2 regions of the Mycoavidus sp. SF9855 genome follow, and region 1 is predicted to be linked to the other one. Evidence: predicted binding sites of a transcription regulator. Region 1 holds the regulator's gene; the other holds the start of a gene.
What was found. Region 1 encodes NrdR, which represses ribonucleotide reductase genes. Its sites were predicted from a motif close to CACNANATNTNGTG; they were not measured.

Region 1 (15,873 bases):
GGTAATCACTGGTTAAGGATTCGATGGCAAGATTATGACCTCGACCATAACCAATATTGCCGTGACCAGCAATTACTTTGCATTCAATTGCATCCTGTTTAAAAACACTAGCCCATGTATCAGAGATACAATCACTACCATTATTAACTAGCAAGACGGAAACAGACAAATTTTGACCCCGTTGCGCGCGTAAATAGGCAACTGCATAGCGCAAACTATCCAACGTGCGCTGCAACAGGATAGGGTTGGGATTGAAGGTTACTACCGATACAGATAAGCAAACATGATTTGCTGCTGATTCAATAGACCGGCGAATATGGATAGTTTCATGAACACTCATGGAAAGGATACTCCTACTTCCCCGCTTGTGATCTTTGAGGAGGAACATGCAAAAGAATCGACGTAGACCATACGTAGCCAATCAATGAAGCAAAGGTCTCAGACTCAGTATATTCAATAAGATCGAAATAAGAATTAAATTCTCTAATAAAATTGAGCTGACTAATAGGTGGCTTGCTTGTCAAACGAAGTACGCATCTTTTCCCAAGCCTCCATGTTTCTTTTAGTTTCGGTAAAGTCACCCGATCTAGATTCGAATATAAAATTGTTTCTTCCAAACCTGGCTCATATACTCCACCTCGCGATGGTATACGTAACCGCTTTTCCAAAAAATATCGCCGCAAATTATTCGTCTTTTGCATCTGCAATACTATGCTTGAATGTGTGAGCGATTGCGCATGAATACGATGCATGTAGAGTGCCTCTGTTATGTGCTTAAAGACACCTCCACGATCAGATATTTTTAATGCAATCTCCCAATCCTGGATTCCATCAAATCGAAGATTGTTTACCCCAATTTGCAAATAGCTTATTCGACGAATAACTTTGAGATGCGATGCAATCATGCCGTCCAAGAGATCGTCTCGGATGTTATTTGATGGCACAATGTGCTCATATCCGCCGTAGCTAGCTCTCCTAATTAAAGACCCAGACTCAGATATATCAAGCCGATCCGAAAAGAAATAATCAACCTCAGGATAGGTGCTAATCTCTTCAGCTATCTTTTCTAAAGCCCCTTCAATTAGAACATCATCACAATCAAGAAAAACAATAAATTTACCCCTCGCTTGGACAATAGCTTCATCCTGACTTAATAAGATGCCAATATTCCTCTGATGCGCGATGATACGCAGGTTATTGAGTTTCCCTGATAAACCCATCATAAGTTGGCGCACACGATCATCGGTTGAATAATCTTCAACGCAAATTACTTCAAAAGAAACCGAGCCCTGTACTCCCAGCGATGAAAGGCACTCTTCAAGATAATTATAGTGATTGAAAATAGGAATAATTACCGTTATTAACGGAGATTCATTTACGGTTGCCAGGCATTGGAGTTTAGCCACCAACAATTCTTGTATCGCCTGCGGCGTTTTCAGTTGATGCGGATTCAGAACAGGTAATCTTTGAGTTTTAGCAGCTTCGCGAAGCTCACAGATTTCTGTTTGATATGCCTGAAGAGACTGATAATATTGAATGAACCACGACATCGCCGCATCAAAAAATAATGGGTACGTAGCATTGACCTTCTCATCCAATTTGATAGCTGCCTTGACCCATGACCGCCCCATATTCAAATATGAGCGGCGCATACTTTGTGCATGTTGCCGATAGATTACCCCGGGAAAATGGATGTATGCCATTTTCCGTTTCAGCAAAGCTAACATACACCAGAACTGCCAATCTTCTTTTGCACATGACTCTATATCAAAATCGACAGTGTCAAAAATGCGCCGCTGAAAAAGAGCACAATGAATTGGAATCGAAAAACCCCTTTCCCATTTGAATAGAAAATCTTCAAGTGTAAGATCAAACTGAGAAATTCCTTCATCCTGCTTAGAAAAATTGACTAACCATTCATCGCCGAGGAAATAGTTACAAATCGATATATCCAGTTCATCGCACACTTGAAAATGAATCACTTGTCGTGTGATTTTCCCTGGCAACAATACATCATCTGCATCGAGCAATTGAATATATTCTCCACGCGCTTCTTTAATCCCTCTATTGCGCGCCGAAGACAAGCCCCCATTTTCCTGACTAATTACGCGGACAGTGGGGAAGTTTCTACTAACATCTCGTAGATATCTGGCTGAGTTTGGAGCCGTACTGCCATCATCCACCACAAGGATTTCTAAATTACCCTCATAAGCAGCATGAGCCGATGAAACCGACTCCATCAGATAATTAGCTTGATTAAAACAGGGAATAACGATAGAAACAAATGGCACGGTTGCCGATAGCTCGTATGCTGGCACCTTACGCCTCTGTTTTAAAAAGATAGCCTGGAATGGCTGCAACCTTCTGAATAAATTTTTCCCAGTTATGGTGCCCCTCAATCAAGGCCCTCATCTGCACTGCTTTATTTAACGCGAGCAATGGGCTTTCCTGAATTTTCCGCAGCGCAGAAATGTACTCTTTAAGGGTGGCATTTTCTGGTAAGGGAAAGCCGGTTAGCGGCGTTATCAACTCTCCTACGCCACCGACTGTTGGCGCTATGATAGGTATACCTAACGACCCAACCTCGAGTAATATATTAGGTAGCCCTTCCCATTTAGAGGTAAAAATAAAGGCGTCATAAGGGCCACCTACAAGCCACTCAGACGGAGAAGAAAATGGGCCATGAAAAGACACGTTATTTGGGAAAGTAAGCGTTACTTGATCATTGAGTACGGCATGCCCGAACACCTCAAACTCAGCAAATTCACAAACACTGGCAATTTCGAGGAAAAAATCAATGCGCTTTTCGGCATCAAGCCTTCCTGCCCATAGGATTTTCAATTTTCTACCTGGCTCAGCTTTTTCCAAATAAGAACACTGTGTCACAACACTTTTCGCTGAAACAAGAGCATCACTGCGAGCAGGGTTATAGACTGTGAGAAGTTTGGCTCGGTCAGTAATTTCAATAGAAAACTCCTTAATCGCTTGATCGACAAAGCGGGAGTTATCAGTCAAAAGTGTATTCAGTTGCGGTAAACTTTTTACAAGGAAGTTAGCTGCATATCCAATTATTTTGCCATACCGATCAAATTGCAATGCAAAAATACTCGCAATAACTTGCATGCAACAACGCAGCCTTGTGCCATGCTCAATAATGAGTTGCCATGCCACTTCACTATTAATAGTATGAAAAGCATGAGGCTTGATAGTTAGCAATAGTTGAAGCAGTGCTCTCGATTTAATTTTGTGGCTCGCAGCGTTGCCAAAAAATTCACCGAGAACGAGTACATGTATACCCTGCGCAAGCACAACGCGCGCGTCTACATCTGAGCGGTCTGTAATAACTATCAAAACCGTGCGATCAGCGCGCAATTCTCGAATAGCTTTAGCAAAATTAATGGCTGTCATTTCCGCTCCACCTGTCCCTAGGAATGGCAACGCAATGACATGACTAATTGGGCCAAATTTTTTAGCACATACAGCTAAAGAACCCATAATCTGGTCGAGCGCATCTTCAAACCCACCCCCCTGGCTTTTTTCGCTCTCTCTCGTACTACTCTGAGTCCGTACAATATGTTTCAAGGCCGCCAGCATACTTATGTTGTGCTTTCTTAGTAACACCCAAAGTATCGGGGATAACCGTTCCCGCAAACGCCATTTAATGGACGCTGGTAACGGAATCCGGTGATAAACAATTTGCGCCAGGCAAAAAAGCTTTGTACGGATTGCACTCATAACCGCCTAATTTCCCTATATCCGTAGCTCAGCAGCCTCAATTTCAACCACGCTACCATGCTCAAGTCTAAAAAACCGGTTGCAATAACTACGAATTAAATCCGTGTCATGAGAAGCAAAGACAAAGATACCGACAGATGAAATCAGCGCCTCCATCCGTTCTTTAGCCTTAACTTGAAATTCAGCGTCGCCCGTTCCAAACACCTCATCAACCAGTAAAATATCCGGCTGAGTTGAAGTCGCAACGGCAAACATTAAACGTGTCGCCATTCCCGCTGAATAAGTCCTAACGGGTAAATTTAAGAAACTCCCTAACTGAGTAAATTGCTCAATTTCATGGGTTTTCTTTTGAATTTGCGCAATCGACATGCCCATTAATACCGCGATGCGAATGATGTTTTCATAGCCGGTAAGCTCAGGATCCATGCCTGCACCCATCTCAAGCACAGTCGCCACGGAACCTTGTCGTATAATTTCGCCAGCAACCGGTGTATAAATTCCTGCCATGGTGCGCAGCATTGTGCTTTTACCCGCACCGTTATGGCCAACAAGCCCAACTGCGTCACCTTTTTTAAGCTCAAAGCTAACGTCTTTGAGCGCGGTCACAATTTGAATGTGTCCGGCCTCGCTCTCAATCCGCCCACCTGTACTCACACGCACCAGTTGATTGCGTAGCGATTGGCTGCGGCTGTTATAGATCGGATATTGAACCGTAACGTTTTTAAATACTAAGCTGGCCATAAACAACTGTCATGTATTAAGCTGTTATACCCAAAGCGCCACGCGCGTTTTTTTCTTATTAAAGAATATGAGCGTCATTGACCAGCCCAATACACACATAGCAAGATTGATATATACAACAAATAAAGATGGCGGCATACCCAATAAAGGGGCGCGCACTATTTCAATCAAATGAGAAAACGGATTAAGCCACATCAATTTCTGACTAAAAGGTAAATAATTAGGCCGGTACATCACGGGACTTAAAAACATCAAGATCGGCATAACCGCCGCCACTAAATATTCAAGGTCCCGCAATCTAGCGCCTAATAAGCCAAGCATTAAAGTAATCCAAAGTAAATTGGCTACGACCAACAACAAGCAAGGCACTACCAGCAATGAATAATAAGTGAATTTAACGTGAAATACTATAGCTACCACAAAAAAAACTGGTAAATTATGCGCCAAGTTAATTAAATGCTTCATCACCAACTGAATCGGATGAATCGAAAGCGGCAAAACTAAATTGCGAATAACCGCTGCTTGACGGCTAAATGTAGTCGGAGACTCGGTAATACAGCCCGTAATAAACTGCCAAATGATCAAGCCAGAAGTTAACGTAGGAATAAAGGTATTGCGATCAATTTTAAATAGTTCGCTCCAAATAAAGCCAAGCCCTACGGTGCCGACTGCCGTGCCTAACGTTAACCAGAATGGACCCAGCACACTACGCTTATAGCGGGCGCGGACATCGCTCCATGCCATAAAAACAATAAGCGATGCTTTTTGCATCGCTTCGCTGATATCCTGCAGTGCAGGAAAATGTTTTATATTTGAGAAGATTGCCATACAAAGTAATAAGTTGATCTATACGGAATGATTCGTTTACAACCGGAATATAGGCAATAGGTTCAGGCGCGCTTGGCCAGTGTAGGCCCTACTTGCGGCGAATATTCTGGGACCCAACGCCGCACATCGCGCCGCACTTCAGCGTCAGTTAAAATCCGGCGCTGCATCAGCCACGGCAGCACTTCATCAAGTAACCCGCTAGGGACCTCCCGGGCACGCGCGATACGCAGTTTTATATGAGGCGTTGGCAGGGTTGTCTCATCACATGCGAGCAGTTCTTCATATAATTTCTCACCAGGACGCAAGCCCGTGTATATGAGTTTAACTTGCCCATCGGCAAACCCATAAAGCCGAATTAGGTCACGCGCCAAATCAACAATCCGTACCGGTTGCCCCATATCGAGAATAAAAATCTCGCCGCCCTGCCCCATGCTTGACGCTTGCAAGACCAATTGTGACGCTTCGGGAATCGTCATAAAAAAGCGCGTAATTTCTGGATGCGTAACGGTAACGGGGCCGCCTGTAGCAATTTGCTTTTCAAATTTTTGCACAACACTGCCAGCGCTGCCCAGTACATTGCCAAAACGCACCGTCTCAAACTGCGTAAACTGAGTAGTCTGTTGTAATGCCTGACACGCCATTTCAGCCAAACGCTTACTCGCGCCCATGACATTCGTCGGATTGACCGCTTTATCAGTTGAAATCAGCACAAAATGCTTGATGCCCCAACGAATCGCTGCCCGCCCAACCCGATAGGTACCTAGCACATTATTGCGTACTGCTTGCCAGGCATTTAATTCTTCCATGAGGGGTACATGTTTATACGCCGCTGCATGAAAAACAATATACGGGGCATAGCGCTGCATGACCTGATCAAGCAATAAGGAGTCTTTTGCGTCGCCAACGATTGGCACCACGGATAGCCCAGGAAACTTGTCGCGCAACTCCTCGGTCAACGTATACATCGCATATTCGGAGAACTCAAACGCAATCAATTGCGCGGGGGCAAAACGCAAGATTTGCCGGCATAGCTCGGAACCAATCGAGCCACCCGCACCGCTCACCATCACGACTCGATCTTTGAGCAGCATTTCAACATGGGCAGTATCAATTGTAATCGGCTCTCTACCCAACAGATCTTCTAGATTAATCTGCCGGATCCGCGACAAAAAAGCTTGCCCTTGCGTAAGCGGCGTCAAGGCTGGCAACACCAGCGCACGGACCCCCGCGCGCACGCACAGAGTAGCAACCTGCCGGTGGATCTCAAGCGGCGCCGATGGCATCGCAATAATCACATGCTCGGCCTTAAGTTCAGCTGTCCAGCGCTGCAACTCACTAATCAGCCCAAGGATTTTATAACCCTGAATCTCACGACCACGCTTAGCCGGGTCATCATCGAGCAAGCCAACTAGCCGCCACTCGCTTGAACGCGTTAACTCACGCACTAGGCTCGCACCTGCGTTCCCCGCGCCCAACAGAAGCACCGGTTTACCCTGGGCAATCAGGCCACCATAACGATAAAACTCCCTTGTCGTACGATAGAGCGCCCGTGCCCCGCCCATAATCAGAAACAGAAAAACGGGGGCCACGATAAACACCGAGCGCGGTATGATCGGGTTTGGCTGCAGCATCGCCGCGCCGATCATCACAGCCAGGGTACTGGCGCCAACCGCGCGCACGATGCGCAGTAAATCCGGCAAGCTCGCAAAAACCCAGATGCCACGGTATAAGCCAAATATACGAAAAGCCAAGCCATGAATAGGTAGCGCCCAGACCAATGCCCACAGCGCACTTTCTTTAAAATCTGGCGGTACTTCGCCATTAAAGCGAATCAGATAAGCGGCCAGCCAAGCGACGACAACCGCACTCAGATCAAAGAAGAAGACAATCAAAGCAAGCCAAGTGGTCTTAAGTCGAAACATCAGCGAGTTCCTTCCCGAATATATTGAAGCCAGCGATAATCGATGCGCGCCCCCAATAAAATTAATATCAGCGCCCACACGGCAAGCCCTGTCCACTGCATGCCTACTGACACGTGCAAGCCAATCAGCGCTAAGCCCGCACTAGCCGCCATTAAGCCACACGCGACTCGGACTGGAGCCAGATGGTTGCCATTCATTTGGATCATCCGCTGATAATAATGTGTGCGATGCGCTTGCCAAAATTTCTCGCCACGCAGCAAACGCTTACATAATGTCACCGACGCATCCGCAATAAATGGCGAAAACACGAGCGCTGGAAACCAAAACGGCCAAACTTCACGCATCCAACCTAAAAAACCTAGCGCGCCAGCTAAAAAACCCAATGGCACAGATCCTGCATCTCCTAAAAATACACGTGCCGGCGACCAATTAAACACCAAAAAACCGACGGCGGCGCCTGCAACTAAGGCAGCAGCGCCCGCCAAATCAGGAGCAACTGCTGCTGCGGCCATGGCATACGCACCAAACCCAAAGAGCGCCATGCCGCCTGCTAGGCCATCAGCTCCGTCCATAAAGTTGTACAAATTGATCTGCCATAGTAGTAAAAACGAGATCAATACAAGCTGCCAACCCGCCAGCGATAGAGAAAATCCTAGCATCACCGTCAGCACGGCCAGTCCATGGGCCGCAAATCGCACCCGCGCAGAAAGACCACGCCGATCATCAAATTGCGACACGAAAGCCAGAAATAATGCAGCAAAGGCTATTGGCCACAAGGTCCGCGCCCAAAATATCATGCCTATCACGATAGTAGGCGCCATCGCCCACCCGCCAATACGGGGCGTAATCTGGGTATGTAATGAACGATGATTCGGCACATCAGGAGCAAACTGCCGGCTCTTGTCCAGCGCCAGCAAACACCGCAAAATGACCGCAACCGTCGTCGCAGCAGCTAACGCCAAACCCGGCAATTGAAACCAAATCGAGGATACGTCGAGCATATTAGATAAGGTCATATAAAATCACGCAAAATTGGCTAGGCATCCGTTCACTCTTTTTATTTTTGTCGGCGCCAACTCTGATTCATTTTACTACGGTCTCCGCAGACTCTTGATGCCAAGTTGCGGTACGCAACAATCCTGCCTCAATGGCATACGGCGGCGACCAATTTAAGGCCGTACGCACTTGCGTGATATCAAGTCTCAATGGCTGAAGCAAGCGATTGATCTGCATTGTGCGGCCCGTCAAACAGCCAAGCCAAGCGAGCCAGGGCAACGGCACGCGCCATAGCCGAGCAGGCGTGCCCAGTGCACGGCCAAGCGCCATCGCCAGTTGTGCGGTGGACAAGTCAACGCCATCGCTGACATGAAAAACCCGGTCGGCCGCAGCTGGGTGTGTGACACACTGAGCAATAACATCGGCCAGGTTTTCCACATAGATAAAACTGCGCTGGGCTTGCGCCTTACCTAACGGTAGTGGAAAACCATGGTGAATCGCACGCATAAGCTGCAGAAAATTAGCGCGTACACCCGGACCATAGACCAACGGTGGGCGCACAATCACGATTTCCATCCCCGTCTCACGACCCAGTACAATCAATGCCGTTTCAGCTTCGTATTTTGAAATGCCATAAGGATCCGTTGGCGCGGGCGTATCTTCTTCACGCCATGGTCTGCCAGGTTCCACCTCACCTAGTGCTTTGATACTGCTCACAAAGATAAAGCGTCGAGCCCCAGCACGCACCGCAGCGTGTGCAACCCGCAATGTGCCGATAACGTTAGTTGCACGAAATGCCTCTAGCGGCGCTGACGATGAATCGCGCAACAAATGCACACGAGCGGCCAGGTGAATCACTAGCTGCGGCGGTGCAGCGCCAGCCAAAGTATTTTCTATACCGGCAAAATCCGCTGCCTCATGCACCAGCTCCGGCAAAACGCTACCGCCAAGACTGGCGCGCCGCACCAGCATATTGACTGAATGCCCTTCAGTTGTAAGCCTGCGGCACACCGCACGACCAATAAAACCGTTAGCGCCAGTGACAAGAACATTCATTTATTAATTGCGCAATAAGGTGGGGAAATTATGGAGTATAAGCCCAAATTATGTTAAAACGCCTCATGTAATAGAAGCATATAAATCAACACTTAGAGGCATATAAGTCAACGCTTGCGGGGCAGCGTCTCAGTTGTTGGTAATTGCTTAATTTCTGTAATAACCTGTTGAAACTCAGCAATATCTTCAAAGCTCCGATACACTGATGCAAAACGCACATAGGCTATTTTATCGAGCTGGCGCAGTTCATTCATGACCAGTTCACCCAGCTTATCGCTATAGATTTCTCGCTCTCCTGTACTCAACAATTGATATTCGATCCGTGCAATGGCATCGTCTACCGCCTCTGCGCTGACCGGGCGTTTACGCAGCGCCAGTTGCATACTCGCAGCCAACTTATGGCGATCAAATTCGACCCGGCTACCCTCTTTTTTAACCACCGTGGGCAACGTGAGCTCGACTCGCTCATAAGTTGTAAAGCGTTTATCGCACTCAGGACAGCGCCGGCGGCGGCGAATGACAGCGCCATCCTCCGCCACGCGGGAATCAGCCACTTGGGTATCTTCATGCTGGCAGAAAGGACAGCGCATAGCGGCTTAAAGATAAACTGGAAAGCGCTTGGTCAACGCGGCGACCTGGCTCCGCACCCGTTCAAGCGTGGCACTATCATGAGGCGCATCCAACACATCGGCCACCAAATGACCCACTTGCTCAGCTTCGGCAGTTTTGAAACCACGCGTTGTCATGGCCGGAGAACCTAGACGGATACCACTTGTCACAAAGGGCTTTTCAGGGTCATTAGGAATCGCATTTTTATTCACCGTGATATGCGCCTCACCTAATGCAGCTTCGGCCACCTTACCCGTAATGTGCTTAGCACGCAGGTCAACCAGCATCACGTGACTTTCGGTACGCCCCGAAACAATCCGCAAGCCTCGTTTCACGAGTGTTTCCGCCAGCACGCGTGCATTGTCTAGCACTTGCTGCTGATATTGCTTGAATTCTGGCAACAGTGCTTCCTGAAACGCGACCGCTTTAGCACCAATCACATGCATCAACGGGCCACCTTGAATGCCCGGAAAAATAGCCGAATTAATGGCTTTCTCGTGTTCGGCTTTCATCAAGATGACACCACCGCGCGGACCACGCAAGCTCTTATGCGTAGTCGTCGTCACAAAATCGGCATGCGGCACTGGATTAGGGTAAAGACCTGCGGCAATCAACCCGGCGTAATGAGCCATGTCCACCATAAAATAAGCGCCGACCGACTTCGCGATACTCGCCAGCCGGGCAAAATCAATATGCAATGAAAATGCTGAGGCGCCGGCAATGATTAATTTTGGAGAATGTTTTTTAGCCAGTTGGGCCGCTGCTTCATAGTCGATATCTTCAGCATCATTTAACCCATAACTCACCACATTGAACCATTTACCCGACATATTGACAGGCGAACCATGCGTTAAGTGTCCGCCATGCGCCAAACTCATCCCCATAATGGTGTCGCCCGGCTTTAACATGGCAAAAAACACCCCCTGATTGGCCTGCGAGCCAGAATTAGGTTGCACATTTGCCGCCTCAGCGCCAAATAGCGTTTTGACCCGATCAAGCGCCAGTTGCTCAACCTTATCGACATATTCGCAGCCGCCGTAATAACGCTTGCCCGGATAACCTTCCGCATATTTATTCGTCAATTGCGACCCTTGCGCTGCCATCACCGCCGGGCTGGTATAGTTTTCCGATGCAATCAGCTCAATATGCGCCTCTTGCCGCTGGTCTTCTTGTTGGATTGCCTGCCATAATTCAGGATCGATACTTGCAATGGTGTACTTCGTTTTGTCAAACATGGAAATGTCTTTAATGAGTCAAGATAACTGGATCGAAAAAACCGCTTTGAAGTACAAGCGGGCAAACGTTTTGAGAGGATCAATTGATCATCTTACACAAAATTTTTGATAGTCTTTAATTATGCAGGGCTTTTCCTTTAGTAGCAAAAACCTGCCCTAAGCAAACTCAACGCTATACTATGCTCGCTATATAAAGCACTCCCCGCCTTTGCTCTACCCATCTAGAGAGCAATCTGCATAGCAAGCGGAGAAAACCTCAATCATACAATAAGGTGCACAATAAGATGATCGTACTCATTACTGGCGCTTCCGCCGGCTTTGGTCAGGCCATTGCGAAAACCTTTGCGCGTGCAGGCCATCGCATCATAGCAACCGCCCGCCGGGCTGACCGCTTACAAGCGCTAGCCGATGAAGTTGGCGAGCGCTTACTGCCGATCACGCTTGATGTACGTGACCATGACGCCATCGCCGCCCTACCTAGCTCACTGCCCCCAGCCTTTGCCGAGGTTGATGTCCTCGTCAACAATGCCGGCCTAGCGCTCGGCTTGGCGCCGGCGCAACAGGCTGACCTGAATGACTGGCAGACCGTCATAGACACGAATATCAATGGCCTGGTACGAATGACCCATGCCTTTTTGCCTGGGATGGTTGAACGTAACCGCGGCCATATCATTAATGTGAGTTCAATTGCCGCCAATTACGCCTATCCAGGCAGTAATATCTACGGCGCCAGCAAAGCTTTTGTGCGGCACTTCAGCCTCAATTTACGCGCTGACCTAGCCGGCACCGCATTACGCGTGACAGATATTCAACCCGGCTTATGCGGCGGTACCGAGTTTTCAAATGTGCGTTTTAGGGGCGATGATGAAAAAGCCGCCGCGCTCTATCAAAATGCACAGCCGTTAACAGCAGAAGATATTGCCGAATCAATCTATTGGATCGCCAACCGTCCCGCGCATGTTAACGTTAACACCATCGAACTGATGCCCGTTACGCAATCATTTAGCGCCTTAACGGTGCACCGGGAATAGCCCTCCCCCAATTCGTACGCTTACCTCACCTGCTCTTTGCGCTTTATATTATGTCTGCCACCCAAGATTTATCAATCTTTTCTCTCGTTCTGCATGCGAGCGTATTGGCGCAAGCCGTTATGGCATTACTGCTCGCGCTATCGTTAACGTCATGGACATTTATTTTCAGAAAATGGTTTGCTTTACGCAACGCGCGCGCGCAAACCGAGCGTTTTGAACATAATTTTTGGGCCGGAGGGGATTTGCAGGTGCTCTATCATAGTACCGTTGAGCACCGTCATAGCACCGGCGCGCTGGCCCGGATTTTTGAAACCGGCATGCGCGAATTCTTAAAAGCAAAAGAAAAAAATATGACTGACGCCAGCGCCATTCTAGACAACGCCCGGCGTGCAATGCGCGCGGCTTTTCAGCGCGAAATGGATGCGCTAGAAGCCAATCTCTCTTTTTTAGCTTCAGTAGGTTCTGTCAGTCCGTATATCGGCCTGCTTGGCACGGTGTGGGGCATTATGAATTCATTTCGCGGCTTAGCCAACGTCCAGCAGGCCAGCCTCGCCAACGTTGCGCCCGGCATTGCCGAAGCACTGGTCGCCACTGCGATTGGTTTATTTGCGGCCATTCCAGCAGTCGTTGCCTACAATCGCTACGCGCACGATATAGACCGGCTATCGATGCGCTTTGAAACTTTTATTGAAGAATTTTCAAATATTTTGCAACGACACACTCACGCCTAGCCTTAGGTTTGCAAATACCCTTGTTTTTAAGAGAACGCCCCAATGCCCGCCACTTCTATCCGATCTACGAGGCGTAGCCGCCGCGCCATGGCTGAGATTAATGTCGTGCCTTATATTGATGTGATGCTCGTCTTGCTTGTCATCTTTATGGTGACAGCCCCCCTGGTCGCGCCCTCAATCATCAATTTGCCAAGCGTCGGCAACGCTGCGCCCGCCCCTCATGCGCCACCTATTATCGTCAATATCCGTGCCAACGGAGAACTATCCGTACTCTATAAAAGTAGCGGTAAGATGCACGAAGACACTCTGTCCAAGACTGAGTTGGATACCTTCCTACAAAAACAGCAGCACTTAGTGCCCGAACAACCCGTGGTGATTGCAGCCGATAAAAATACCCAATATCAGACCGTGATGACCGTCATGTCCGATCTAAAAACTTGGGGTATCAAACGCGTTGGCTTATACGTTCAAGCTTCCAAATGAAACACGACACTCCATCTCCATTTCACCCACCGCGCGAGTGCGGCACCCGGCGCGCCCTGGTGTTTGCAGTGCTAACGCACGCTTTATTATTTGCCCTCTTATTTTACGGGATCAGCTGGCAAAGTAACCCGCCCGCGGGCGTCGAGGCTGAGCTATGGAGTTCAATGCCAGAAACAACGCCTGACGCTGCGCCGCCCTCCGAAGTTGCAGATAAAGCGGAGTCGGCTCTGCCTAGCCCCTCTTCCAGCCAATCTGAGCAAGCCGAGATCGCCCTCCAACAAGCCAAACGTAAGCTAGAAACGCAGCAACAGCAATTCACCCAGCTTCAGCAACAACCAGAAGCCCAAAAGATAAAAGAACGCCAACAACAGGCCGCTCAAGAAAAAAAAGCCCGAGAAGCAGAACGTAAGCAGCAGCTAGCCGAACAACAAAAAATGCTACGTGCTCAGCAACAGGCTCAAGAATTGGCCAAGCAACAACGCCAAGCACGCCTGTCAGCACTCCAAGGCATTGCGGGCCACAGCTCGTCTACCTATGGGCTAACCAGTGCCGGTAAAGACGCCGGCAGTGGCGGCCACAGCTCGCCTGGCTATGTCGATAAAGTACGACGGCATGTTAAATCGAATATGGCCTTCAACGCAGATGCAACCGATGGCAACCCACAAGCGGTGGTAGCCGTTCAATGCGCCCCCGATGGGTCGATCCTAAACGCACAAATCGTACATGCAAGCGGTAACCCCGCATGGGACGATGCGGTCTTGCGCGCAGTCCAAAAATCAGACCCTATGCCACGCGACAGCAATGGCAAAGCACCGTCTAATTTTACTTTTACGTATCGCCTGAATGATTAAGCTAAGTTTTGTCCCTCTAACCGAACTCAGAGCCCTATATGCAAACATGCAACGCTTTCGCAAAGCTAACTGCCATGCTATTTTGCTACCTGTTACCATAGACCTGTAGTTGAGACGAAATACAAACCTAAATTCATTATGAACTCAATCATCCAGCGTATTCTCAGAGCAGTGATAGCAGGCTGCTTGCTTGTCACGACCGCTACCGCCCACGCGCAACTTAAGATTGATATTACTGGCGTCGGCTCAAACTTTTTACCTATTGCCGTCGCAGCTTTTCGCGATGAAAGCGCAGCATCCCAGCAAGTTAGCGAAATTATTCGCGCCGATTTAGCGCGCAGCGGTCGGTTTTCAAACATCCATGCAGGCCTGGCGCCGATTGCCGAAACCAACATAGTTGACTTAGGCAGCTGGCGAGCAAAAGGGGCCGATGCCCTGGTGACTGGCAGCGTCACTCATTTGGCAAATGGTCATTATGAAGTGCGTTTTCGACTCTACGATACAGTCAAACAGCAGGATCTCAGCGGGCTTGCGCTCATCAGTCCAGCCAGTGAGCTGCGCCTGAGCGCCCACAAAATCGCCGACTATATTTATCAGAAATTCCTTGGCGAGCGCGGTATTTTTGCAACCCGCCTCTCCTATGTGGCACACACTGGCGGCCAGTATCAACTACAACGCGCCGACTCCGACGGGCAAAACGCACGTACCGTTCTGACCAGCTCCGAGCCCATCATTTCGCCTGCTTGGTCGCCCAATGGCACTAAAGTGGCTTATGTCTCATTTGAGCACAAAAAACCCGTTATCTATGTACAGGATTTGCTCTCAGAGCAACGTACCGCGGTTTCAAATCAAAAAGGAAGTAATAGCGCGCCCGCCTGGTCCCCCGATGGCAATCAGCTTGCCGTTGCCCTTTCACTCACTGGCAACACGCAAATTTATAGTATCCACGCCAATGGCACTGGTTTACGGCGCCTCTCAAACAGCCGCAGTATTGATACCGAGCCACGCTTTTCTGCCGATGGGCACTCTATTTATTTCACCAGTGATCGCGGCGGCGCGCCGCAAATCTACAGAATGTCAGTTCAAGGCGAAGCCACTGCCGGCGCTGCCCAGCGCATTACTTTCAAAGGTAGTGAAAACACTAGCCCGCGCCTGAGTCCAGATGGCAAGCTACTCGCGTATATTTCGCGCGTAAACGGTGCCCTCAAGCTTCATGTACAAGAAATCAGCACGGGTGAGGCGATTGCGCTAACCGACACCGACTTCGATGAATCCCCTAGCTTCTCGGCTAACGGTAAATATATTCTATATGCAACTCGCGTAGAGCAGCGTGGCGTACTCGCTGCAGTCTCTACCGATGGCCGTACACGTCAAATCCTGTCGATTAAAGATGGAAATATACGCGAGCCCTCTTGGGGACCTTTTACGGAATAAAGGGCACTACACCCATCCAAGCCAACTAAAACATAGCACGAAATATTTTTTGCTAGACCTTCAGGAGTTGAAAAAATGACGTCAAAGTTTCGCTTAGTTTTTGCCACCCTTCTCATCGGTACACTCGCTGCCTGCCAATCAGGCATAAAGCTCGCCCCCAATACGGGGAGTGAGAATAGCGCCCACGCACTTGGCACACCAGCAAATCCGGCGGACACTAC
Region 2 (15,873 bases), 1.0 Mb from region 1:
TCGCCGGTGGGATTTATACTTACATGCCATTGGGGTTGCGTTCAGTGCGTAAAATCGAAGCGATTGTACGTGAGGAGATGAATCGAGCGGGGGCGCTTGAGTTGCTGATGCCAGCGGTGCAACCTGCCGAGTTATGGCAGGAATCGCAGCGTTGGACCCAATACGGACCAGAACTGCTGCGCTTGAAAGATCGGCATCAGCGTGATTTTGTGATTGGACCCACGCATGAGGAAGTAATTACTGATATTGCCCGTAAAGAAATCAAAAGTTATCGGCAAATGCCAGTCACTTTTTATCAAATTCAAACCAAATTTCGCGATGAAATCCGGCCACGTTTTGGGGTCATGCGCGGACGTGAATTTACCATGAAAGATGCCTATTCCTTTGATCCGGATAATGCGGGTTTAGAGCGCTCATATCAGCAAATGTATGATGCTTATGGACGCATTTTTAAGCGACTTGGTCTCGTGTTTCGTGCAGTGGCGGCTGATAATGGGTCAATCGGCGGTTCTGGCTCGCATGAATTCCATGTGATTGCGGATACGGGAGAAGACGCCATTGCTTATTGTCCTGCCTCAGACTATGCCGCCAACGTTGAAGCTGCTGATGCACTGCCATTGATTGAACAACGTGTCGAGCCGCAAGCGGCACTGACCAAGGTGGCTACGCCGGACGCCGAGAAATGCGAAAGGGTCGCAGCACTCCTTGGCGTTTCGCTTGAGCATACAGTTAAATCGATCGTCCTGGCGATTGATGCTAACGCGGAGGTTGACGCTAGTCCACTCACACATCATGGTAGTGGCAGCTCTATGCCGCAGATTTGGTTGCTGCTATTGCGTGGTGACCATACGCTCAATGAAGTTAAATTAGGCAAACTTCCGGGTGCCACCGGCTACCGTTTGGCCAGTGAAGCAGAAATTATTGAATGGTTTGGCACCCGACCGGGTTATTTGGGCCCGATAGGTACGCAAAAGCCGGTCAAAGTATTCGCTGATCGGACTGTAGCTAAGATGAGCGATTTTATTGTGGGTGCGAACGAGGCGGGTTTTCATCTGACGGGAGTGAATTGGGGGCGCGATTTGCCGGAGCCGGTGGTGGCTGACCTGCGTAATGTAGTTGCTGGAGACCCTTCACCTGATGGTAAGGGAGCATTGGCCATTTGCCGGGGGATTGAAGTGGGCCATGTATTTCAACTTGGCACGCGTTATTCGCAAGCATTAGGCGCGACCTATCTTGATGAGTCGGGCAAGGCGCAGCCAATGGTGATGGGATGTTACGGCATTGGCATTACCCGCATTCTTGGGGCGGCAATTGAGCAGAATTTTGATGAACGTGGCATCATTTGGCCTGAGGCGATTGCACCGTTCGAGGTCGTTATATGCCCGATTGGCTATGAGCGTAGTGAAACGGTGCGAATGGCGGCGCAAGGTTTATACGCGGAGTTGCTTGAGATGGGAATCGATGTGATCTTGGATGATCGTGGCGAGCGTCCAGGGGTGATGTTTGCTGATTGGGAGCTGATTGGCGTACCGCACCGGCTAGTGATTAGCGAGCGAGGCCTTAAAGAGCGTCAGTTTGAATATCAAGGACGTCGGGATGCTCAGCCGACCTTAGTGGATGTGACGGCTGCGCCAGCATTCATCTCAGCTAAAATTCACGCAGCATTTGAAAATTAAAGGAAAAGTATTGTGCAATATGATTTTATAACAGCGACCATTTTATTGCTTTTGATTATTGATCCGCTTGGCAATATTCCTATTTGCATTAATGCGCTCCGCAATGTCGCCGCCGAACGGCGCGTCTGGGTGGTGCTGCGCGAAGTGGGGATTGCTTTTGTGACGTTGTTGATCTTTATGCTGATGGGCGAGCATTTTTTGCGTCTGATGCACTTGACTGATACATCGTTGCAACTTGCGGGCGCCATTATCCTTTTCATCATTGCTCTGCGGATGGTTTTTCCAGCCGCGGATGACCCAATGACCGCTGAAATCATCGGTGAGCCGTTGATTGTGCCACTCGCGATTCCTGCGTTAGCGGGACCATCGGCAATGGCGACGGTGATGCTGCTTTCTTCGCAAGGGCCCGGGCAGACTATGGAGTGGATTGGTGCGCTGACTGTCACGATGGGGGTTTGTGCATTTGTGTTGATTTTGGCAGATCGCATTCAGCGCTTTCTCGGTCCGCGCGCGGTGATCGCCATTGAACGCTTGATGGGGTTAGTATTAATTGCGATTTCGGTTGAAATGCTGCTGGCCGGAACGCGTGCGTTTATTCGTCAGCTTTGATGCAGTCATGCCTGGTAGCCGCCCCGCTCTTTTTAGGGGGGGCGGTATTGAGGGTAGATTCCGCAGTAACTTGAGGGACTTAGCGCATACCTGGCATCATGCCTTTTAGGCCACGCATCATGTTCGCCACGTTACCCCCTTTGAGCTTTTTCATCATCGTGCGCATTTGATCGAATTGCGACAGCATTCGATTGAGTTCTTGCACCTGGACCCCCGCGCCGGCAGCGACCCGGCGTTTGCGGCTGGCTTTAAGGAGCTCCGGTTTTTTGCGCTCAAGGGGCGTCATGGCGTTAATCATGCCTTCCATGCGGCGTATTTGGCCTTCGGCTTGATTCATCTTCAGCGGGTTGCTGGCTGCCTGAAATTGTGCGGGTAATTTATCAAGCAGTGATGAGAGGCCACCCATGTTTTTCATTTGCGAGAGCTGCGTCTTAAAGTCATCGAGATTAAAGTCCCCCTTTTTGACCTTATTGGCGAGTTGCTGTGCGGCCTGTATATCAACTTTATGTTGCGCTTGCTCGACAAGAGAGAATAGATCACCCATGCCGAGAATCCGGCTGGCCATGCGGCTCGGGTGAAACACCTCGAGACCGTCAAGTTTTTCACCTACGCCCACAAATTTAATCGGCCGGCCTGTAATATGACGCACTGATAAAGCCGCGCCACCGCGTGCATCGCCATCGAGCTTGGTTAATACAATACCCGTCAGTGGCAGCGTGGCACTGAAGGCTTGGGCACTATTCACTGCGTCTTGCCCGAGCATGGCATCGACCACAAACAGAGTTTCAGCGGGGTTTAATGCGCTGTGTAACGCTGCAATTTCTTGCATCATAGCTTCGTCGATACCCAGGCGGCCGGCGGTGTCGACGATTAATACATCATGGTAGTGGCGTTGTGCCCAATCGAGTGCTGCCTGCGCGATTTCAAGCACGGATTGTTCGGGCTGCGAAGGAAAAAAGTCAGCCTTGGCCTGTTCGGTCACCGTTTTGAGCTGAGCAATGGCAGCTGGGCGATAGATGTCGCATGAAACAGTCAGTACCTTTTTTTTCTGTTTTTCGCGCAAAAACTTGGCAAGTTTACCCACGGTGGTGGTTTTGCCCGCACCTTGCAAGCCTGCCATTAAAATGATCGCAGGCGCTTTAACCGCCAGCTGTAATTCGGCGGCTTGGCCTGCATAATCGCCGCCCATGACGGCGGTGAGTTCGCGCTGGACAACGCCGATTAACGCTTGGCCTGGCGTCAAGTTGCCGATAACCTCTTCGCCGAGGGCTTTTTCTTTTATGCTGGTAGTCAATGCGCGCACAACCGGTAGCGCGACATCTGCTTCGAGCAAAGCCAGGCGCACCTCGCGCAGCATTTGCTGTGTATTGGCTTCAGTTAAACGGGCTTCGCCGCGCAGCGTTTTGACGATGCGCGCCATGCGCTGAGTTAGAGTATCAAACATAGAAATAGTGAATGAGCTGTAGTTTTACAAACAACTTTTGAGAAATCAGGGACTCAGGGTAAACTAAGGTTATGACTATTGTACTGTACCTGTTGACGGCGGCGCTCTACGGTGGCTTGGCATCTGTAGCTTGGTACCAGCGCTGGCGGGGAGGTTTCGCGATTAATTATAGTGGCTTGCCGGCGCAGCCACGTTTGGGCTGGAACCGTTTATGGCTTGCGGGCGCACTCCTCTCGCATGGGGGATTACTGTATATCACCATCTTTTTGCCGGATGCGATGATTTTTGGTTTTGCCTTTGCTTTATCAGCAATGCTGTGGCTTAGCATTGGCATTTACTGGCTTGAAAGTTTTTTCTTTGAGTTAGAGGGTTTAAGTTTATTGGCCTTGCCACTGGCTTGTGTCGCCTCGTTATTGCCTCTTGCATTTGGTGGCGTGCAGTTACTGCCCTATGCCGCCAATCTGCTTTTTAAATTTCATTTTGTGATGGCGAACGTCGCTTACGGCTTGTTGGCCCTGATGGCTTTGCATGCACTGCTGATGTTACTGGTTGAGCGTAGATTGCATCGTGTTGTGGGCCAGTCTATGCAGCACGCGGCGCTAGAACAAAACTGCTTAGGCCGCTGGCTGGATTCGTTGCCGCCATTGCTCACGCTGGAAAAATTGCTATTTCGTTTAATCGGCGCCGGTTTTGTCTTACTAACGTTGGCCCTGGTTTCAGGGATTCTTTTTAGTGAGCAGTTATTTGACCGCGCTTTGCGCTTTGATCACAAAACGGTCTTTGCTGGTTTGTCATGGATCATGTTTGGCGCAGTCTTACTGGGTCGGAAATTTTATGGTTGGCGTGGCCGCACCGCTTTACGCTGGGTATTGGCCGCCTTTATGGTGCTTTTGCTGGCTTATGTGGGGAGCCATTTCGTGTTTGAAGTGCTGTTGCGGCGCCCAGCTCTTTAAAAGACTGTTGCAAAACAGTAGAGTTTAAATGCAGGATTAGAAAAGTGGCTTATTTATGCGTCGAATTCTTCTTTATATAGTTTTGTATCTGCTTGGCAGGACCCTTTGGCGGCGTGCGATGCGCTATCTTAATCTCGATCCGTACGATCCAAAGCACCGGCCTCATGCTCACTCTGACTCAGGCGTTGAGCGTGTGGTGCGCTGCGCCGAATGCGGTGTATATGTCCCTGCGGTCGAAATACAGCACGCTCATGGCAAGTCATTTTGCACTATGGCGCACGCTCGGCGCTATGCACAGGCCGCAGGGCGCAAGCGGTAAATATGCGACTGATGATTGATGAGTCTGGCTGGATTGAGGCCGTATCTCCACAAAAGTCTCCTAATTTTAATGCGCGGCCGATTGGTATTACGCCGACGCTGATTGTGATACACAATATTAGTTTGCCGCCAGGTGAATTTGGTGGGCCACAAGTGGCTGAGTTCTTTTGTAATCGACTTGATTTTGATGCGCATTCATATTACGGCGAGATACGGCGGCTGCAGGTATCTGCTCATTTTTTGATTCGGCGTAATGGCGACTTGCAGCAATTTGTCTCTTGCGATGACCGCGCTTGGCATGCGGGAGCCTCCAATTTTTTCGGGCGTGAAGGGTGCAATGATTTTTCGATTGGGATTGAACTTGAAGGGGTCGACATGGTCCCATTTGAAGCCACTCAATATCTTAAGCTTGCAGAACTGATTAAAGCCCTCATGGATCGCTATCCAATTGGCGCCCTGGTTGGGCATGAGGATATTGCTCTTGGGCGAAAAACTGACCCAGGCCCCCATTTTGATTGGCAGCGTTTGCGTGTTTTGAGCGGGCTTGCTGAAGTTTATTTTCCTTACCAAGGGCCCAGGGCGTGAGTTAATGCACGAGCGGTGCAGAGAGCGCTAGCGGAGTAAGCTTGTGGTGCATAGTTTAGTATGTTTGTAGCGCGAATTCACAAAAGTCAAGGGTGTAAATAAAAAATAAAGCAGTGTTCAGTGCCTCATAAATTCACTATACTTGGTATCCGATGTTTTATTCAACACTATATCTTGTGGTCTGCACTCTTTTAGTGACAATGCAATATGCTCAAGCACAGCGTGCAAAGTTTGACGGCAAACAGGGTGCGAATCAGTGCTAGGCTCGTCTTGTGTTCATTTTCCCAGCCCTATTCGTAGACGTAAACGCGCATAGCTTTGAAGACAATTTCTTATTTTCAGCCGCGGTTTTGCCGCGCCTTCATCAAATAGACTAGGAGTTTTGCCGATGCAAACCACCGCATATAAGGCCCCGGCCGAAGAGAGCGCGCCGATTGGCCGCCCCGTTATCAAGCAAGATGACCCCCATAGTAAAAATGCTGCGTCGGCTTTGGCTACGCAGACAGACACGTTGGCTGACTATAAAGTGATCCGCCGTAATGGCGCAGTGGTGATATTTGAGCCTTCTAAAATAGAAGTTGCCATGACGAAGGCTTTTTTGGCGGTTAATGGAGGGCAAGGCGCTGTTTCAACTCGTGTACGCGAACAAGTCGCTCAGTTCACACAACATGTAGTGCATGCGCTTATGCGTAGCCGTCCTGCTGGCGGCACGTTTCATATTGAAGACATTCAAGATCAAGTTGAGCTTGCGTTAATGCGCGCCGGCGAGCATAACGTCGCACGCGCCTATGTGTTGTATCGAGAAAAACGCGCTCAAGAGCGTGCGTTGAGTGATCAGGCGCAGCCAACTCTAGAGGGCGTGATCCAGGTGACCGATGGGCCACTGATGCGGCCGCTTGATTTATCTGCACTTAATGCGCTGATTGTCAGCGCGTGCGAGGGTTTAGGCAGCGCGGTGCAAGCCGAGCCGATTGTGACTGAAACGATTAAAAATCTTTACCATGGGGTGCCGATTAGTCAAGTCTACGATTCAGCCATTCTTGCTGCGCGTACGATGATTGAGCAAGATCCGGCCTACAGTCAGGTAACGGCGCGTATTTTGCTGCACACGATGCGCCGCGAAGTGCTTGCGGAAGAAGTCGCGCCAGCAGAAATGGCCACTCGCTATGCTGAATATTTCCCGCAATTTATTAAACGGGGTATCGCAGCTGAACTGCTTGATGACAAGTTATTGCAGTTCGATCTAGAAAAACTAGGCGCAGCGCTTGACGCCAGCCGCGATTTGCAATTTGGTTATCTTGGCTTGCAAACCCTCTATGATCGTTACTTTCTGCATCATGAGGGACAGCGGATTGAACTGCCGCAAGCCTTTTTTATGCGGGTGGCGATGGGGCTTGCACTGAATGAAGCCGATCGTGAAGCGTGCGCCATTGAGTTTTACCAGGTGCTGTCAAAATTCGATTTCATGAGTTCAACCCCAACCTTATTTAATTCTGGCACGCGTCGCGCGCAATTGTCGTCATGTTATTTGACAACGGTGGACGATGATCTGGAAGGTATTTATGAGGCATTAAAAGAAAATGCGCTATTGTCAAAATTTGCCGGCGGCTTGGGCAATGATTGGACGCAGGTACGCGCGCTAGGCTCGCATATCAAAGGTACAAATGGTAAGTCGCAAGGGGTCGTGCCTTTTCTAAAGGTGGTCAACGACACCGCGGTTGCTGTCAATCAAGGCGGCAAACGTAAAGGCGCGGTATGCGCTTATCTGGAAACATGGCATTTAGATATTGAGGAATTTCTCGAGTTGCGCAAAAACACGGGGGATGATCGTCGCCGCACGCACGATATGAATACGGCCAACTGGATTCCCGATCTCTTTATGAAGCGCGTGAATGAAGGCGCAGATTGGACCTTGTTTTCCCCTTCAAGCTGCCCGGATTTGCACGATAAATTTGGCGCTGAATTTGAAACTGCTTACGTAGGCTATGAAGAGAAGGCTGCGCGTGGCGAGATTACGCTCTTTAAGAAAGTATCCGCTGCTCAGTTGTGGCGCAAAATGCTGGGCATGCTGTTTGAAACCGGTCACCCTTGGATTACATTCAAAGATCCGTGCAATATCCGCTCCCCGCAGCAGCATGTGGGGGTCGTGCATTCGTCGAATTTGTGTACGGAAATTACGCTCAATACTAATGAGAGTGAAATCGCAGTATGTAATTTGGGCTCAGTCAATTTGGTTGCACACCTCAGCCAGCAGGCAGATGGCAGCTTAGCGCTTGATCACGTTAAGCTGAAAAAGACCATTCAAACGGCGATGCGCATGCTCGACAATGTGATTGATATCAATTATTACGCTGTGCAAAAGGCGCGCCATTCAAATTTGAAGCATCGGCCAGTAGGGCTGGGCATTATGGGTTTCCAAGATTGCTTGCATTTATTGCGCTATCCCTATGCTTCGCAGGCTGCAGTTGAATTTGCTGATCGTTCGATGGAAACCGTGTGTTATTACGCATATTGGGCTTCGACTGAATTGGCCGCTGAGCGCGGTTGCTACTCAACCTATCAGGGCTCGTTGTGGGAGCGAGGGATTTTGCCGCAAGACACACTGAAACTTCTGGCTGATGCACGTGGCGGTTATGTCGAGGTGGATCAAACCAGCTCGCTTGACTGGGATGTGTTGCGCAGCCGCATTGCTCAACACGGCATGCGCAATTCGAATTGCGTCGCGATTGCACCAACCGCCACCATTTCAAACATCATTGGGGTATCGGCATGTATTGAGCCGACCTTCCAAAATCTCTATGTGAAATCGAACCTATCGGGTGAGTTCACCATGGTGAACGATTATCTGGTGCGCGATTTGAAAGCGCGTGGCTTGTGGGATGAAGTGATGGTAGCCGATCTGAAATATTTCGATGGCATGTTGACTCGTATCGACCGAATTCCGGCTGAGTTGCGCGCGCTGTACGCAACCGCTTTTGAAATCGACCCTAAATGGTTAGTTGAAGCAGCCTCTCGTCGGCAGAAATGGATTGATCAAGCGCAATCGTTAAATATTTATATGGCGGGTGTTTCTGGTAAGCGGCTGGATGAGATTTATCGGCTCGCTTGGGTGCGCGGCTTAAAGACCACGTATTATCTGCGTACGATGGCCGCTACCCATGTTGAGAAATCGACAGTGGCGCATGGCGCACTAAACGCCGTGTCAGCTTTGGCGCCTGACAGTACTGACCTGAATAGTCTCGCACAAGCGGAGCAAGAGTCAGCTCCAGTGTGCATGCTGCGGCCGGGTGATGCGGATTTTGATTCGTGTGAAGCTTGCCAATAAGAAACGGCGCGCGCATCTTTTTTGATGCGTGCTAAGCCTCTCAATTAAGAACAAGCAAGCGGCATCGATCGATGTTTAAGATTGAATTCGATGCGCTGGGCGCGCGCTTAAGTGACTCGAAGTGTTGTATGCAGGTTGCATACAACACTAAAAAAGCGCTTTTCACAACTGAACTCTTTTATCCCTTGTGAAAAGATGGTACAAACCGATTTATATCGATGGTGAAATTTATGCTCAACTGGGACGAAGACATTACAGCTGAAACTCCCGCAAGTGGCGCACAGCACTCTTTCTCGCCTGAGTCCTCTGGACCTGTGCTTGACAGCGTGACTCGCCAACCTGATCAAGAGGCGCGCGTAAAAGCCGCGGACAAGCGCATCATTAACGGCAAAACCGATGTGAATCAATTGGTTCCGTTTAAATATAAATGGGCGTGGGAAAAGTATTTGTCTGGTTGCGCGAATCACTGGATGCCGCAAGAAATTAATATGTCGCGCGATATCGCGCTGTGGAAAGATCCGAATGGCCTGACTGAGGATGAGCGCCGAGTCGTTAAGCGCAATCTCGGATTTTTCGTCACGGCAGATTCGTTGGCGGCGAATAACATTGTCCTGGGGACATATCGTCATATTACAGCGCCTGAGTGTCGGCAATATCTATTGCGCCAGGCGTTTGAAGAGGCGATTCATACCCATGCGTATCAATATATTGTTGAATCGCTGGGCTTAGACGAAGGTGAAATCTTCAATGCTTACCATGAGGTTCCATCGATCCGTGCGAAGGATGAATTCCTGATTCCGTTCATTCATACATTGACCGATCCTGCTTTTAAGACCGGCACGCCAGCCGCAGATCAAGCTTTGCTGAAATCGCTGATCATGTTTGCGTGCGTGATGGAAGGGCTATTCTTTTATGTTGGCTTTACGCAGATCTTAGCGCTGGGCCGACAAAACAAGATGACTGGCGCGGCTGAGCAATATCAATACATTTTGCGCGACGAATCATTGCATTGTAATTTTGGCATTGATTTGATCAACCAAATCAAACTCGAAAATCCGCACTTATGGACTTCTGAATTTCGCGAGGAAATTCGCGAGTTGTTCAAAACAGCGGTCGATCTTGAATACCGTTACGCTGAAGATACGATGCCGCGCGGCGTGCTTGGATTGAATGCATCAATGTTTAAAGGCTACTTGCGTTTTATTTGTAATCGGCGTTGTTCCCAAATTGGCCTTGAGCAGCTTTTTCCAAAAGAAGAGAATCCTTTTCCGTGGATGAGTGAGATGATTGACTTAAAGAAAGAGCGTAATTTTTTTGAGACGCGAGTTATTGAGTATCAAACTGGCGGCGCGCTCAATTGGGAATAGTGACGACAGACAAGATGATGATAAGTCTGGCAAATTACACCTTCTTTAAAGACTATTCTATGAAAAAAATCACGCGGTTTTGCCGTGATTTTTTTCAGCAATGGCCGGCCTGGGTGTCGGCGTTTTTTTGGCATGTACAGTACTCAAAAGAGGGCGTATATGTGTTGCCGTATTCATTAGCGTAAGCCAAATATGAAGCGTACGCCGATGAATGGTTCGTTTTTCGCGAGTGCAGATAAGCCATGCACTTGCGAAAGGCGGACCTCGACCAAGGGTGTTGTTTGTTCGATTCTTATCTGAAACTTGAAGGAGTAAATAATGGTTACTGCTAAAAAGAAACCTGCTGTAAAGAAAGACACGGCTAAACCCGTAGTAAAGAAAGCTGCTGTGAAGAAAACGACTACAGCTCAAAAAGCTACTGCTAAGAAAAGTGTAGTGAAGAAAGCCCCAGCCAAGAAAGTTGTCGCTCAAAAGACCGCTGTAAAAAAAGTAGCGGCGAAGAAGGTAGCCGCGAAAAAGGCTCCGGTCAAGAAAGTGGCAGCTAAAAAAGTCGTAGCGAAGAAAGCAGTGGCAAAAAAAACGGTAGCCAAGAAAGCCGTGGCGAAAAAAGTGCCAGCTAAGAAAGTTGTCGCTAAAAAGGTTGCTGTGAAAAAAGTCGCAGCGAAAAAAACGCCAGTAAAAAAAGTAGTAGCCAAAAAAGCAGTGGCTAAAAAGGTCGTGGCTAAAAAAGCCGTAGTCAAAAAAGTGGCTACAGTTAAAAAGACTGTAGCAAAGCAAGCTACCGTGGCCAAAAAAGCCGTAGTTAAAAAAGTGGCTGCAGTTAAAAAGACTGTAGCAAAGAAAGCTACCGTGGCTAAAAAAGCCGTAGTCAAAAAAGTGGCTGCAGTCAAAAAGGCTGCAGCAAAGAAAGCTACCCCAGTAAAAAAAGCCGAGTCGGCAAAAAAGCCATCCTCGGCGATCACTAAACCAGCGGTAACAACGCCCGTGACAATCCCATCAAGCTCTACATCGGGTGTCAAAACCGCGTTGAATCCGGCGGCTGCTTGGCCGTTCCCAACCGGCAGCCGGCCGTAACTTTAGCGCCGGTAGGTGTAAGTTGATATGTAGGCGGCTCGCTGCATCGATTGATCGGGTTCTGACTCGATCCTATATCCCGCTGATCTGCATTTGCCAGACAGCGGGATATTTTCTTGATTTAAAGCAATCAAGAAAATGGCTGATTAGTGGGTGACGCGAGTGATCCCGCTACCTGACACTAAACGTACCCGCTCACCGGCTCGGAATATTTCTTGTGTAGCTTCCTGAGTAATTGCGCGTACCTCACCGTTGTCAAGACGTACCGTGATTTCTAGCCCACTACGCTTGGCGATTCCCCCTTCAATGGCATCGCCCGCAACGACACCGCCAAGGCCTCCCACGATACCGGTCAGCAGTGCGCCGCGTCCGCCACCAATGGTGCTACCCGCAATTGCACCTAAAGCACCACCACCGAGCGCGCCTAGGCCGCTTGGCTGGCCATTGTCTGCTTGGATTTTAACCGCGCGTACGCTGGCAATGGTACCTAAGCGCACTGTTTGTTCACGCCGCGCTTGGTTCGCCGTGTAGACATTAGCTGAACTGCTCTGTAGTGCGCAGCCTTGTAATGCAAAAGCGCTGGCCAGCAAGACAGTGGCTGTAACGCGAATCATCTTATCCATACATTTCTCCAAAAAATGACTGTAGGCTGCCGCCATTACTGTAAGCTGTAAGAAAATGTTTGTTTGAAAGATTGATGGATGGTATCCCGTCGATGAGGATAGTTTTGCGGACCTTGGTGGGCAATTTGGATTGAACCCATTAAATTCGCTAGGCGACCGGTTGTGGCCCAATCTAAGCCGTGTTCGAGGCCATAGAGTAAGCCACCTCGGAAGGCATCGCCGCATCCGGTTGGATCAATGACCTGCTCAACCGGAACGGCAGGAATGGTGGTCGTACTACCATCATGGTGAATTAAGACGCCATGCTCTCCACGGGTAATGATCAGTGCCTTAACCCGCTCGACAATCTGTGCAATTGACCAGCCGGTTTTATTGCTCAATAGCTCTGCCTCATAGTCATTGACGGTGACATAGGTGGCAAGCTCGATCATTTTTTTTAGCTCGGCGCCTTGGAACAGGGGCAGCCCTTGGCCGGGATCGAAAATAAACGGAATATTAGCTGCTGCAAATTGTTCCGTATGCTGGCGCATGGCATCGCCGCCGTCTGGTGAGACGATACCCAGGGTGATATTCTGGGTTTGGCTCACGTGGTTGACGTGTGCCTGTAACATCGCACCTGCATGAAAGGTTGTGATCTGGTTGTTTTCAAGGTCAGTGGTGACCATCGCTTGCGCCGTATACATCTCAGGTATCACGCGCAAATAATCAGTCGGTAATTTGAGCTTAGCTAGATGGGCGAGATAGTCTTGTGCATCTATTTCACCCAGTGTACCCATGATGTATGGTGTACCTCCGAGAGTGTTCAGGCTGTAAGCAATATTACCTGCACAGCCGCCAAATTCACGGCGCATGGTGGGTACCAGAAAGCTGATATTCAGGATGTGCGCCTGTTCACGTAAAATGTGCTCGCTAAAACGCCCCTCAAAGGTCATTAATGTGTCATAGGCGAGTGAACCGCAGATGAGTGTACTCATGGCCTTACCTCAGCACGGCAAGCGCGGCTTCATAATTAGGCTCGTGCTTGATTTCGGACACACGTTCTGCATGTAGAACTTGATCGTTTTCATCAAGCACCAATACTGCGCGTGCCGTCAGGCCAGCGAGTGGCGAGCTGGTTATCTCAACCCCATAATGTTTGGCAAACTCAGGGTGGCGAAAAGTTGACAGCGTAACTAGATGGTCAATCCCTTCGGTGGTGCAAAAGCGTGCTGCTGCAAACGGCAGATCGGCTGAGATGACCAGGACCACCGTATTATTAAGCTGGCTGGCAGCCTGATTGAAGGCACGCGTGGAGGTCGCGCAAACCGGGGTATCCAAGCTCGGCACAATATTTAAGACCTTGCGTTTACCCGCAAAATCAGTCAGTTTAACTTCAGCCAAATCTTTGCCGGTGAGGGTAAAAGATGGCGCGGTTTGATGAAGTGTTGGGAAGGTGCCGCTGAGATTGACGGGCGTGCCGCCGAGGGTAACTGTAGACATTGTAATTCCTATCAAAGGTTAAAAATGACTTTCAGAGTGGCCGCTGACCGGTCAAGCACACCCAGCCTTCCTCGGCGCGCCAAACCGATAATTTAAGCCAAGGCGCATAGGTGTGTATCAGTTCGTCTGCCTGGCGCTCAAGGATACCAGAAAGCGCAAGTTGACCGCCTGGGCGTATTTTTGCACATAACATTGAGGCCATCAATTTAAGTGGATTCGCCAAAATATTGGCGACAACGAGATCGAATTGCCCGCTTTCACCATCATCGGGGGACTGATAGGCGACTTCTGCCAAGTTCTGTTCGCTATTGCGGCGCGCCGCGGTAATTGCTTGTGGATCGATATCAATGCCAAGGACATGCGTTGCGCCACATTTCTTAGCGAGAATAGCCAAGATGCCGGAGCCGCAGCCGTAATCGAGCACCGAGTGGCTCGCAGTGACGGTTGCTTCAAGCCATTCCATGCATAGCTTCGTCGTGGGGTGGCTGCCGGTGCCAAAGGCAAGCCCCGGATCTAACGCGAGTATCAGCGCATCTTGAGGCGCTTCTGGGGGCAGCAGATGCCAGGAAGGGACGACCCAGATGCGCTGGCCGATCGGGATCGGCTCGAATTGCGCTTGGGTGAGCTGAACCCAGTCTTGATTCGGCACTTCACGCACATGATAGGGCGGCAGCGAGGTTAGACCAAGCTCATTGGCTGCCGCGCCGAGCAAAAGCGCGGGCTCTTGCGAGCCGGCAATCAGCACGCTGAGCCGCGAAAGTTGCCACGCGGCATGAGGCGGCTCATGACCGGGCTCGCCAAAAAGTGGCTGCTCATCAAGCGTATCGGCTTGCGCATCTTCAAGCGATACCGATAGGGCGCCTAATTCGAGCAGGATATCGGAGAGCGCTTGCGCATCCGCTCGAGTAAGCTCGACTACGAGTTCACGATAGCTTGGCGTATTCATGCTGTTTGGTTTGGGTCATGCCTTTTTTGGGGTGACTTGCAGTTTAGCTGCCAGCTTATTTTCAAGATAATGAATGCTGGTACCCCCGGCAACAAATTTTGCATCGAGCATGAGCTCGCGATGTAATGGAATATTGGTATGAATGCCTTCCACTACCATTTCGGAGAGCGCAATGTGCATCCGGCTAATCGCTTGCTCGCGGGTGACCCCATACGCGATCACTTTCCCAATCATTGAATCATAATGAGAGGGGACAAAATAACCGTTATATGCATGTGAATCGACTCGAATGCCGGGTCCTCCTGGGGTATGCCATGATGTAATGCGGCCAGGCGAAGGCGTGAATTTATACGCATCCTCAGCGTTGATCCGGCATTCGATGGCATGACCTTTGAGCACGACGTCTCGTTGTTTAAAGCGTAATTTTTCGCCCGCAGCGACGCGGATTTGTTCTTGCACGAGATCGATGCCGGTAATCATCTCCGTGACAGGGTGCTCGACTTGTATGCGCGTATTCATTTCAATGAAATAAAATTCATTGTTCTCATATAAAAATTCAAATGTGCCGGCACCGAGGTAGCCCATTTTTTTACATGCTTCTACACAGCGATCGCCAATGCGTTCGACCAGGCGGCGCGGGATATTTGGCGCAGGCGCTTCTTCGATCACTTTTTGGTGACGGCGCTGCATTGAGCAGTCGCGTTCGCCCAGCCAGATGGCGTGCTTGAATGAATCGGCCAAGACTTGGATTTCGATGTGCCGTGGGTTCTCAAGGAACTTTTCCATATACACTTGGGGGTTGCCAAATGCGCGCCCGGCTTCTTCACGGGTCATATTGACGGCGTTAATCAGCGCGGCTTCCGTATGGACCACGCGCATGCCGCGTCCGCCGCCGCCGCCAGCCGCTTTGATAATCACTGGGTAAGTAATTTGCCGCGCAATCTTGATGATTTCTTTCGGATCTTCAGGTAAGGCGCCTTCGGAGCCGGGTACACAGGGTACCGCCGCTTTTAGCATCGTTTGTTTCGCCGATACTTTGTCACCCATTAAACGAATGGTTTCGGGGCGTGGTCCGATAAAGGTAAAGCCTGACTGTTCGACGCGCTCGGCAAAATCGGCGTTTTCCGATAAAAAGCCATAGCCGGGATGAATTGCTTCGGCATCAGTAACTTCAGCTGCGCTAATGATGGCCGGCATATTGAGATAAGACTGCGGGGAAGGTGCGGGTCCAATGCAGACGGCTTCATCGGCTAAGCGCACGTATTTGGCTTCTTTGTCTGCTTCTGAGTAGACAACCACGGTTTTGACACCGAGTTCGCGGCACGCGCGTTGAATCCGTAGAGCGATTTCGCCACGATTGGCGATTAAGATTTTTTCAAACATATGATGTTATCGGCTTTCAAGCAATGACAAATAAGCGTTGCCCATATTCGACAGGTTGGCCATTTTCAACCAAAATTTCTTTCACAACACC

Region 2: a site for NrdR is predicted at 5,751-5,764, ahead of NQD60_RS02260 (ribonucleoside-diphosphate reductase subunit alpha). Genes of this name have one in related genera too.

Annotation. Positions count from the first base shown of each region.
Region 1 covers NZ_CP102085.1:1,706,264-1,722,136, forward strand. The annotation lists gene NQD60_RS06740 (glycosyltransferase family 2 protein) at 1-340, opposite strand, end outside; gene NQD60_RS06745 (glycosyltransferase family 2 protein) at 354-2,318, opposite strand; gene NQD60_RS06750 (glycosyltransferase) at 2,320-3,735, opposite strand; gene NQD60_RS06755 (ABC transporter ATP-binding protein) at 3,751-4,476, opposite strand; gene NQD60_RS06760 (ABC transporter permease) at 4,501-5,304, opposite strand; gene NQD60_RS06765 (nucleoside-diphosphate sugar epimerase/dehydratase) at 5,367-7,226, opposite strand; gene NQD60_RS06770 (glycosyltransferase family 4 protein) at 7,226-8,227, opposite strand; gene NQD60_RS06775 (NAD-dependent epimerase/dehydratase family protein) at 8,310-9,278, opposite strand; gene nrdR (transcriptional regulator NrdR) at 9,386-9,868, opposite strand; gene glyA (serine hydroxymethyltransferase) at 9,875-11,122, opposite strand; gene NQD60_RS06790 (SDR family oxidoreductase) at 11,407-12,153, shown strand; gene tolQ (protein TolQ) at 12,204-12,884, shown strand; gene tolR (protein TolR) at 12,927-13,367, shown strand; gene NQD60_RS06805 (cell envelope integrity protein TolA) at 13,364-14,218, shown strand; gene tolB (Tol-Pal system beta propeller repeat protein TolB) at 14,357-15,652, shown strand; gene pal (peptidoglycan-associated lipoprotein Pal) at 15,728-15,873, shown strand, end outside.
Region 2 covers NZ_CP102085.1:518,865-534,737, forward strand. The annotation lists gene NQD60_RS02230 (proline--tRNA ligase) at 1-1,676, shown strand, start outside; gene NQD60_RS02235 (MarC family protein) at 1,689-2,285, shown strand; gene ffh (signal recognition particle protein) at 2,365-3,729, opposite strand; gene NQD60_RS02245 (inner membrane protein YpjD) at 3,801-4,682, shown strand; gene NQD60_RS02250 (hypothetical protein) at 4,801-5,001, shown strand; gene ampD (1,6-anhydro-N-acetylmuramyl-L-alanine amidase AmpD) at 5,004-5,585, shown strand; gene NQD60_RS02260 (ribonucleoside-diphosphate reductase subunit alpha) at 5,974-8,910, shown strand; gene NQD60_RS02265 (ribonucleotide-diphosphate reductase subunit beta) at 9,141-10,277, shown strand; gene NQD60_RS02270 (hypothetical protein) at 10,337-10,462, shown strand; gene NQD60_RS02275 (histone H1-like DNA-binding protein) at 10,596-11,351, shown strand; gene NQD60_RS02280 (hypothetical protein) at 11,498-11,974, opposite strand; gene NQD60_RS02285 (carbohydrate kinase family protein) at 12,010-12,948, opposite strand; gene tpx (thiol peroxidase) at 12,953-13,453, opposite strand; gene prmA (50S ribosomal protein L11 methyltransferase) at 13,485-14,399, opposite strand; gene accC (acetyl-CoA carboxylase biotin carboxylase subunit) at 14,415-15,782, opposite strand; gene accB (acetyl-CoA carboxylase biotin carboxyl carrier protein) at 15,799-15,873, opposite strand, start outside.